Regions from separate parts of the Amphritea sp. GJ51-11 genome, predicted to be linked through region 2. Evidence: predicted binding sites of a transcription regulator. Region 2 holds the regulator's gene; each other region holds the start of a gene.
The links. Region 2 encodes PhoB, which activates phosphate uptake and scavenging genes when phosphate is short. Its sites were predicted from a motif close to TGTCATANNNNTGTCANA; they were not measured.

Region 1 (3,286 bases), 820 kb from region 2:
TTTCAGTTGAGCCACTTCCTGCTCAAGCTGAGCTATTTTAGTATCGGCGTCTGTCATCATCTATTTTCGCTGAATTCCATATTTACGCATTTTTTCCACCAGCGTGGTGCGACGAATCTGCAACAAATCAGCTGCCCTTGCCACGACCCCACCGGTTTTGTCCAGCGCCTGAGTAATAAAGGTTTGTTCGATAGCCTCGGTATAGCGCTTAAGATCCATCCCCTCATCCGGCAACGCCAGCACACCGGACTCAGTCTCGGCCAGTGCCTCTGTATCCTGAACAGCATCCGCCCCGCGATACAGCTCAGGATTCGGCTCATCAATATGGCGAAATTTCGCTGGCAGCTCACTGACCCCCACCACCGCATCGGGATACAGAATAGCCAGACGCTCCACTAAGTTAGCTAATTCTCGGATATTGCCGGCCCAATCGTGCTGCTGTAACGAGCGAATCGCCGCCGGATGAAAACGAATACGGCCAAAACCATCATTAGCAACCCGGCGAGCAAACTCGTCCACCAATGGCGGAATATCTTCTATTCGCGCACGCAGAGGCGGCATATCGATAGGGAAAACATTGAGACGGTAATAAAGGTCTTCTCTGAAACTCCCATCGACAATCATCTGTTCGAGGTTTTTATGGGTCGCGGCGATGATGCGCACGTCGCAATCGATCGTGACACTGCCACCGACCCGTTCAAAGCAGCGCTCTTGCAGCACCCGCAGAAGCTTAACCTGCATCGGTAGAGGCATATCACCGATCTCGTCTAAAAACAGCGTGCCACCATTGGCCAATTCAAACCGCCCTGCCCGGGAGCTAATCGCTCCAGTAAAGGCGCCCTTTTCGTGACCAAAGAGTTCACTTTCCAGCAGGTCCGCCGGAATAGCACCACAGTTGACCGGCACAAAAGGCCCATTGGTACGCTTAGAGGCGCGGTGTAGATTATTCGCGACGATCTCTTTACCGGTGCCGCTTTCACCGGTAATCAATACATTTACATCTCGCCCCGCCACCTGGCTGATCATCTTGCGCACCAGCGCCATCGATTCACTGTGACCGACCATCCCTTCAAATTGGCTAGCGACGGACTTAGGGGAAAAGAGGTCCGGCTGACCGGCATATTGCAACTGTAGTTGACGATAGATCAGCGCCCGGTGCAACATCACCGTTAGCTCCGTCAAACTAGCATCTGGATTTAACCGACCAATCACTTTTTCTTGCAGCTTTTCAGAGAGCTGGTCTAGCTCCGTCCAAGGGCTGATCGCAATCACCGGCAGCTTGTCATCAATCTGATCGAGTTGCTGCATCAGCTTTTCCACTGAAATCGGTAGCCCACAATGCCCCAACCAAACCACCGCTCGATCGCCCGGCTCGTTACTCTCTTGCAACCAAGACACATAGTCTGTGGTGATATGACGGATATCAGCAAAATCTAACCGTTGCGACAGGCGCCTGCGATTATCAGCATCATCATCGATATAAATAATATGTAACGGGCTACTCATAGGCTTACCAGATTAACAATCACTCGGTGTTGTGCCCAAACGGCTTAAGCCCTCAAAGGACAGAACATGACACAACAATACGTCAAATTTATGACATGCAGCGATAAAAGACAACCAAAGATGGTGATGTTTTTTTGACACATGCTTTATTGAGTCTCTATTCACGTGATAGAGCATCCATCAGACAACAAAAAACCGCCTAGTGGCGGTTTGGGTAATTAGAGTAAAACTGCACTGTTTCAAGCTAAAGCGCTATAACACAAAAGAGTACTTAAGCAGGCACATCCATCTGAGTCCAGCCGGATTTTATTTCTAACAGCAAGTTCATCACTTCCTGCACTGTCTCTGCGTCATTATCACGGTTAGCCTTAGAAATAGTACGTACCATATAGTCATACAGCGCATCGAGATTTTCAGCGATATCGCCGCCTTTTTCGAGATCAAGAAAGTCTTTCAGACCCAAAATAATATCGTTCGCTTTATTCAGTTGCTCTGATCGGCCTTGTATATCTTTACGCTCAATTGAACCCTTTGCTTTCGCTAACGCGGTTAATGCACCATCAAACAGCATGGTAATAAGCTGCTGTGGCGAAGCGGTCTGAACCGCCGCTGACAAACCGACACTTTTATACTGTTTCAAAGCATTCAGATTAACATTCATTTTTTTAACAACTCCAAAAGCACTATAAATTATGATGAATATGTAAACGGTAAACGATCGGTCAGCCCTGTCAACGAATCGGCAGTACTACTAAAACTGGCAATAATTTGCTCCATTGCCAGGTATTGCTGTGTCAGAAGCTCACTTTTTATACTCATCTTACGATCAAGACTCTCTTGGTCATCAACGATACCATCGAGCTGATTATTAATACTGTCTTCTCTCGATTGAATCACGCCTGTACTCGAGAGAAAATTATCGATCAGCAATGACAGCTCACCGGCAAAACCGCGAGAGAAGGTAAAACTAAAATCCCCAGTGGTCCCCTCTTGCACCGTCAGGTTTAAACCATAGGGATCGGTATCTATTGCGGGCAGTAATACTTCGCCAGAGCCAAAGGCTGCCTCACCATTAATCGTACCAGTGGCATCGACACCCGCGGTAGAGATTGAGGCGTCCGACAAACCGGTTGCACTGGCAAACTCGGTGCCTGCCGCATCGAACTCAACCTTTGAAGTGCTACCATACTGACGAGATTGCAGCTGTATCTTATCGCCATCGAGAACTACATCAACAAACGCATTGGCCCCTGAGATTGAATCATCATTATTGATCAATGATTGTAACTCTGCACGCAACTCTTCAGCAGTGTTAAAAGTACCTGCTAGTGTTAACGATTCAGAGGTAACACCATCGACCGTCACAGCAAACGAAAAATCGCCCCCAGGAGTGGTCGTATTAAATGCACTAAAATCTTGATCGCTCAGTACTGACCCTTTAGCGGGTGAAGTCGTCACTGAGCCGCTGTAGGTGCCAGACACCGTTTTCGAGGCGTAACTACCAATCACCACATCGACGCCACTACTGGTTGAAGAGGTCTGAGGCGCAAAAATCGATGCGACCTTATCAAACTGATCCTTCATCGCGGCGTCAAAATCTTCAGAATCGATTTCAAGGGTTCCATCCAACGTTGTGCGAATACCAACATTCGTTAGGGCATTAAACTCGCTCACCCCCGGGACTGCATCAGAGATCATGCTACGAATACGCGCTAGCAGATTTTTAGCCGTACCATCCGTTGCCAACTCACCCTGAGAGGTCAGGTTGGTTTCAGCATCG
Region 2 (3,286 bases):
TGACGGGCCAAGAGCGATTAGGTAAACGCTAATCCGTTGGGTTGATGACTGCTTTTAACTGGGGCTGAAGCACTTATCTTGGGTGCTGAAGTCGACGGATGCTTTAACTAAAAACGCACTTCATTTTGAAGTGCGTTTTTAGTTTCTGGCAGATAAATGGAGTGTTAATCGGTTTCAACTGCTTCAGCATTAGCGGGAATGATCAGTTCGTTCGGGAAGTGGCAAGTGAAGGTGCTGCCTTTACCTAATTGGCTGCTAATGGTGAGCTTACCACCATGCCTAAGCATCACGTGTTTGACGATCGCGAGGCCTAAGCCGGTGCCGCCACTGTCGGATGAGCGACTTTCATCTACCCGGTAAAAGCGTTCCTGTAATCGAGGCAGGTGGATGCTGTCGATACCGGGGCCATTATCCTGCACGGTGAAGTGGCCACCCTCTTTATCGGTCCACCAGCGCAGTTTAATCGCGCCTTTCGCCGGAGTGTAGCGCACCGCATTGAAGACCAAATTAGAGATCGCGCTATAAACCTCGGACTCCTGACCTAACAGTGTGCTGCTGTGTTCTAACTCCAGAGTGATGGATTGATCTTTCTCCTGTCCGAGGGCCAGCGCATCTTCCCGAATACGGGTGACGATAGCATGGAGAGGGATCGGTAATTCATCGGCTACATGGGCGCTAGTTTCCAAGCGCGATAACAGCAGCAGATCCGCGACGAGGTTTTCCATCCGCCGAGATTGGCTCTCCATCTGGCTCAGGCCGCGCTGTAGTGGGCGTGGTAGGTCTTGATCGAGAAAGGTCTCAAGATAGCCACGGATAACAGTGAGGGGTGTGCGCAGCTCGTGAGAGGCGTTGGCGACGAAATCTTGACGGGTTTGTTCCAGCTGTTTAAGGCGGGTGATATCCCGAGCAACGAGTATACGATCCCCGGCACCGAAACGAGTAATGCGATATTCGAGCACCATATCTTTCTGAATCGGCGACGTTAGCTGCAGCGGATCGTCGTACATGTTTTTACGGTAATAACGCACAAAACGCGGATCGCGTAATAGGTTCATCACCGAGCGGCCTCGATCGGTTTGAGCTTTCATACCGAGTAGCTTTTCGGCGGCTCGGTTCCACCATTCTAAGTGGTTTTGCGCATCGATAATCACGATGGCATCACTCAGGGCGGCGGATGATTGTTGGAAGCGGTGGATGACGTTGCGTAGCGCTTGGGTCCGTGACAGCTGACGCTTTTGGTCTCTGGACAGCTCATCGAACAGTTCGCCCCAGTAACCTCGGCTTTCGGGGACATCGGTATGGTCGATGCGCATGAGCCACTGCTGTAGGCGATTAAACTGTTTAACCTGATAGAGGCCCCAGCCTAGCAGCGCCACTGCGAGTGTCCATCCTGGGTAACCGATAACAAAGCCAACCACTAAGCTAACCGTTGCGGTGAGCGCAAGATTGCTGGCTATTGAATGGCTGGAATTGTACATCAGTCAGTCTCAGGCGGTCTGTGATGAAAAACGATAACCCGTGCCGCGAACGGTTTGGATTAGATAATCATGGCGTTCGCTGAGCGCCTTACGCAGCCGACGGATATGAACATCAACGGTACGCTCTTCGACATAGACGTTGCCACCCCACACCAGATCAAGTAGTTGGCTACGAGTGTAGGCGCGATCTTGATGGGTCATGAAAAACTGTAGTAAACGGAATTCCGTTGGCCCAAGTTCCAGTGGTTTAAGTTCGGAGCTGACGCGATGGGACACCGGATCTAGGGTGAGATCATCAACCGTAATCGGCTCTTCGATACCTTTTGGCGTGGTGCGGCGCAGGACGGTTTTTAGCCGGGCAACCAGTTCCCGGGGAGAGAACGGCTTGGTGATATAGTCATCGATGCCGGTTTCCAGTCCTTGGATCTTATTATCTTCATCGGTTTTAGCGGTCAGCATGATGATGGGAATATCCGCCGTCATCTCATCTTTACGCAGTCGCCGTGCGAATTCGATCCCGCTAATACCGGGCATCATCCAATCCAGCAATACCATATCTGGCTTACAATCGACGATCATTGGATGCGCGGCTTGCGCAGAATCCGCTTCGACACAATCGTATCCAGCCATTTCGAGTGCAACAGCGATCATCTCGCGAATCGGAGCCTCGTCATCAACAATCAGAACGCGTTTACCCGACGTCATGACCAATCACCTCATTTATTTATAATGTATTAAGACGGTCATTAGATTATGAAACTGTTACAGAAATATGACAAAGTCGCCTAGGTGGCAAGAGTATTTGTTTTTAAATGGTTAGATAATGCAGAAATAGACCGATAAAAACTGCCATCCCAGCGTAATTATTGTTGAGAAAGGCGGTAAAACAAGCTTCCCGCTGACGCTCTCTGATGAGGTATTGTTGATAGACAAATAGTCCCGCCATCACCATCACTCCGAGATAAAACCAGATCGATAGCTGTAATTGCGCCCCTAGCATAAGTAAAATAGTGAGGGTGAGTAGCTGCAATATGCCGATAATCACTTTATCCATATCACCGAATAAGACGGCGGTGGATTTAACCCCGATTCGAACATCATCGTCCCTATCGACCATGGCATACATGGTGTCATAGACCACGGTCCAGATAACCGCTGCGGTATAAATCAGCCAACTGATAACGGGTACTTCTCCGAGGGTCGCGCTAAAGGCCATGGGCACCGCCCACGAAAACGCCATACCCAAAACCACCTGCGGTAGATGGGTATAGCGTTTCATAAAGGGATAGCAAAACGCTAGGAAAACGGCGCCTACCGATAGATAGATAGTGATGGTATTGGTAAACAGCACCAGTGCAAAAGACGCCAGCAGTAGCGCAACAAACAGTATCAAGGCTTCTTTGGCAGAGATTCGCCCGGCAGGTAGCGGGCGTTGTGCGGTACGCTTTACGTGAGCATCAATATTGCGGTCGGCAAAATCATTAATGACACAGCCTGCTGAACGCATCAGGAAGGTTCCCAAGATAAAAATAAACAGCAAACTGTATGAAGGAACCCCCTCAGCGGCAATCCACAGAGCCCAGAGAGCCGGCCACAGCAGCAGAAAGCTGCCGATCGGTTTGCTAATTCGCATAAGGTCGCCACAGGCTTTCAGCTTCTGCCAAGTGAGGCGGGTGTTTTGAGTACCGGGTTGCATCGTTAATGATCCATCGTTATTTGTGCTGATAGTTTACCTGTTGTAGGGCGGGCAGGAAAACCTCGGCCACCAGAAGTGGCTTATTTGACAGATAAAACACTGAACGGCGTGC
Region 3 (3,286 bases), 2.0 Mb from region 2:
CCTTACGATTTCGGCACTGATCAAAGCGGTGCGGATAAATTAATCGACCCCGCAACTAAACGCTGCGGGGCGGATAGTTCTGTTGCGCCAGTCGAGTCAGCGACGGATGAGCATGTGGCGCCAATTCGTATTATTCCTATGCCGTTGAAGCGTAAAGAAAAGTTGAATCCTGAGACGACTTATATTCGTCTTCCCTCTTTTGACAAGGTTGCTAAGGACTCGGCGCTCTATGCTCATACCTCGCGGGTGTTGCATCAGGAATCTAATCCTCATAATGCCCGAGCGTTGATCCAGAAACATGGCAACCGGGAGCTGTGGGTGAATCCACCGCCGATTCCCTTAGAAACCCCCGAGATGGATGGCGTGTTTGGCTTGCCCTACCAGCGGGTGCCACACCCATCGTATGGGAATAATAAAATTCCTGCCTACGATATGATCCGCTTCTCGATTAATATTATGCGCGGTTGCTTCGGTGGCTGTACTTTTTGTTCGATTACCGAGCATGAAGGGCGCATCATTCAAAGTCGTTCACACGAATCGATCTTGAATGAGATGGCTGAAATCCGCGATAAAGTACCGGGTTTTACTGGGTCTATCTCTGATCTAGGCGGCCCGACCTCGAATATGTATTTCCTTAACTGTAATGATGATGATATTCAGTCGAATTGCCGTAAGCTTTCCTGCGTTTATCCGACTATCTGTAGCAATCTCGTGACCGATCATAGTCAGACCACTGAGCTGTATCGTAAGGCCCGTAAAATGGAGGGAATTCACAATATTGCCATTGCTTCGGGGCTGCGTTATGACCTTGCCGTGAAAGATCCTGAATATGTCCGTGAGCTGGTGACTTATCATGTGGGGGGCTATCTTAAGATCGCGCCGGAGCACAGTGAGCAAAACACCCTCAGTAAAATGATGAAGCCGGGTATGGATACCTATTACGACTTCAAGAACATGTTCGATCAATTCTCGGCGGAAGCGGGCAAGAAACAGTATTTGATTCCCTATTTCATTGCGGCCCACCCAGGCTGTGATGATGAGGATATGCTGAGCTTGTCTCTCTGGCTGAAACAGAACGATGTTAAAGTCGATCAGGTGCAGAATTTTTACCCGTCACCGATGTCTCTGGCAACGGCCATGTATCATTCGGAAAAAAATCCGCTAAAGCAGATTACCTATAAGAGTGAGACGCTTTATATTCCAAAGGATAAAGCGCAGCGAAAATCCCACAAAACCTTATTGCGTTATCATGATCCTGAAAACTGGTCCGATTTGCGGGTTAAGTTAAAGGAGATGGGGCGAGAAGATCTTATCGGCACTAAGCCTAGCCACCTGGTGACGCCTGAAGAGGCACCTAAACGTCGTGACAATAGTCAGGCGGGTGTCCGTACAGCTGGGGCGCGGGTAGTGGCTAGGCCGGTAGTGAAAGGTAAGAAGGCGGGTGCTTCTCGGTCAGCTAAAAAGCGTAAAGGGCAAAGTAGTATTAAGAAGCAGCAGCACTGATAACAGTGCGCTGCTCGTTCAACCGTTCGTTCAATAAAGGTCGTATGACTCTGTCAGGTGCTGTTTGAGCGAACGTTCCTCCATATAATCTTCAATCATCTTACGTTTGCGGGTTTTCTTGTCGATTTTTTTCTGTCTGCCAGGCGTAGGATTGATGAAGAAATCATTGTCCATCTCATCTAGGTTTTCAGTGGACAGATCATCCAGACGAATTTTGTTGCTCATAAATACTTACCAGAGTTTTGTTATAGGTGATGTGTTAATAAAACCCTCTGGGGATGACGCTTGTGTGACACCGATATGAAGCTTTGGTAACAAAGTGGTGAGAGTTAATGGTGGGCTGATGGATAGGCGCGCAGAAGCCCTATGCTGCTCATTAACAGACATTCAAAGGGTGTTGAAAAGATAAAGAAAAGGCAGCAAGCGCTGCCTTTAGTCGTAGAATTCTCGTAATTCCTGTTCTAGGCGACGCTGTTCAATCAATAACTCAATGCGTCTTCTTTTTTCGGCATCACAGCAGAACTTCTTTTCTTTAGCGTCGATTTCTATGTCGATATCTTCATCGATTATGTCATCGACGATATCGAGATCATCGGTAATTTCTTCTTTTTTTGTCATGGCTTCGCTCTTCACATGAATTTGGCTATCTCTGTTCGAGATGCGCCAATACTTATAGATCACATGATCAAACCCACTTGCCTTGCAGGTTCGCGTCAATTTCGATTATGAGGTAAAAATGATGGGCGTAAAATGAATTTTTCTAAATTGAATATTTTTTTTCATGAAATATTTAAAGGTGTAAATAGCTGGTAAAAAATGGAAATAATGCTACGAAAAAATGCCGTGTATTCATGCTAGGGATAAATGGAGGTTGTATCAATTAAGCGTGTCGAAGGGGTATGGGAGCAAAAAAAAACGCCTCGAGTGAGGCGTTTCAGTGTTGGGTGATTAGTATTTTTGCAGTGCTGCAATTCGATCATCAAGTGGAGGGTGAGTGGACAGAAGTGCCATAAAGCCTTGTTTCATATGGCTACTGATACCGAATGCTGTCAGCGTTTCAGGCATCTGATCTGGCACATTATATTCTGCTTTTAGACGCTGTAAGGCTCCGATCATAGCGTGTGGTGACGCTAGTGTTGCTCCGGCTTCGTCGGCTTTGAACTCTCGACGGCGGCTAAACCATGCCACAATGGTCGAGGCCAGAATGCCAAGCACGATTTCAGCGACGATGGTGGTAATGAAGTAGCCGATACCATGACCTTGCTCGTTTTTCAGTATTGCTCGGTCAACAAAGTGGCCGATGATACGGGCGAAGAACATAACGAAGGTGTTTACTACCCCTTGAATCAGGGTCAGCGTCACCATGTCACCATTGGCGACGTGGCCGATTTCGTGAGCCAGTACTGCGCGGATCTCTTCTTTACGAAAACGCTGCAGTAAACCTAAGCTAACGGCGACTAAGGCGTTATTTTTATTCCAGCCGGTAGCGAAGGCGTTAGCTTGTTGAGCTGGGAAAATACCGACTTCAGGCATGCCTATCTTCGCTTTATCAGCCAGTTCTTTCACGGTGTCGAGTAGCCATTGTTCGTCCGCTGTTCGAGCTTGAGTAATGATCTCCGTGCCGCTACTGCGTTTGGCGAGAAATTTAGATAGAAATAGTGATACAAAGGAACCCGCGAAACCAAATACCGCACAGAAGGCGAGCAGGTTGCCGAGATCCATATCGACACCGTTGGCTTGTAGGATTGAACCTACACCAAACAGGCTCAGCGTTATGCTGGCT

Region 1: the regulator PhoB is predicted to act here: its motif matches at 1,585-1,602, upstream of AC0L4K_RS16100 (sigma-54 dependent transcriptional regulator).
Region 3: the regulator PhoB is predicted to act here: its motif matches at 1,781-1,798, upstream of AC0L4K_RS10855 (PA3496 family putative envelope integrity protein).

Annotation. Positions count from the first base shown of each region.
Region 1 covers NZ_CM147881.1:3,581,873-3,585,158, forward strand. The annotation lists gene AC0L4K_RS16095 (sensor histidine kinase) at 1-60, opposite strand, end outside; gene AC0L4K_RS16100 (sigma-54 dependent transcriptional regulator) at 61-1,506, opposite strand; gene fliS (flagellar export chaperone FliS) at 1,778-2,167, opposite strand; gene fliD (flagellar filament capping protein FliD) at 2,197-3,286, opposite strand, start outside.
Region 2 covers NZ_CM147881.1:4,399,489-4,402,774, forward strand. The annotation lists gene cysZ (sulfate transporter CysZ) at 1-32, shown strand, start outside; gene phoR (phosphate regulon sensor histidine kinase PhoR) at 165-1,478, opposite strand; gene phoB (phosphate regulon transcriptional regulator PhoB) at 1,488-2,183, opposite strand; gene ubiA (4-hydroxybenzoate octaprenyltransferase) at 2,287-3,174, opposite strand; gene AC0L4K_RS19920 (chorismate--pyruvate lyase family protein) at 3,191-3,286, opposite strand, start outside.
Region 3 covers NZ_CM147881.1:2,432,665-2,435,950, reverse strand. The annotation lists gene AC0L4K_RS10860 (YgiQ family radical SAM protein) at 1-1,503, shown strand, start outside; gene AC0L4K_RS10855 (PA3496 family putative envelope integrity protein) at 1,534-1,728, opposite strand; gene AC0L4K_RS10850 (PA3496 family putative envelope integrity protein) at 1,936-2,121, opposite strand; gene htpX (protease HtpX) at 2,452-3,286, opposite strand, start outside.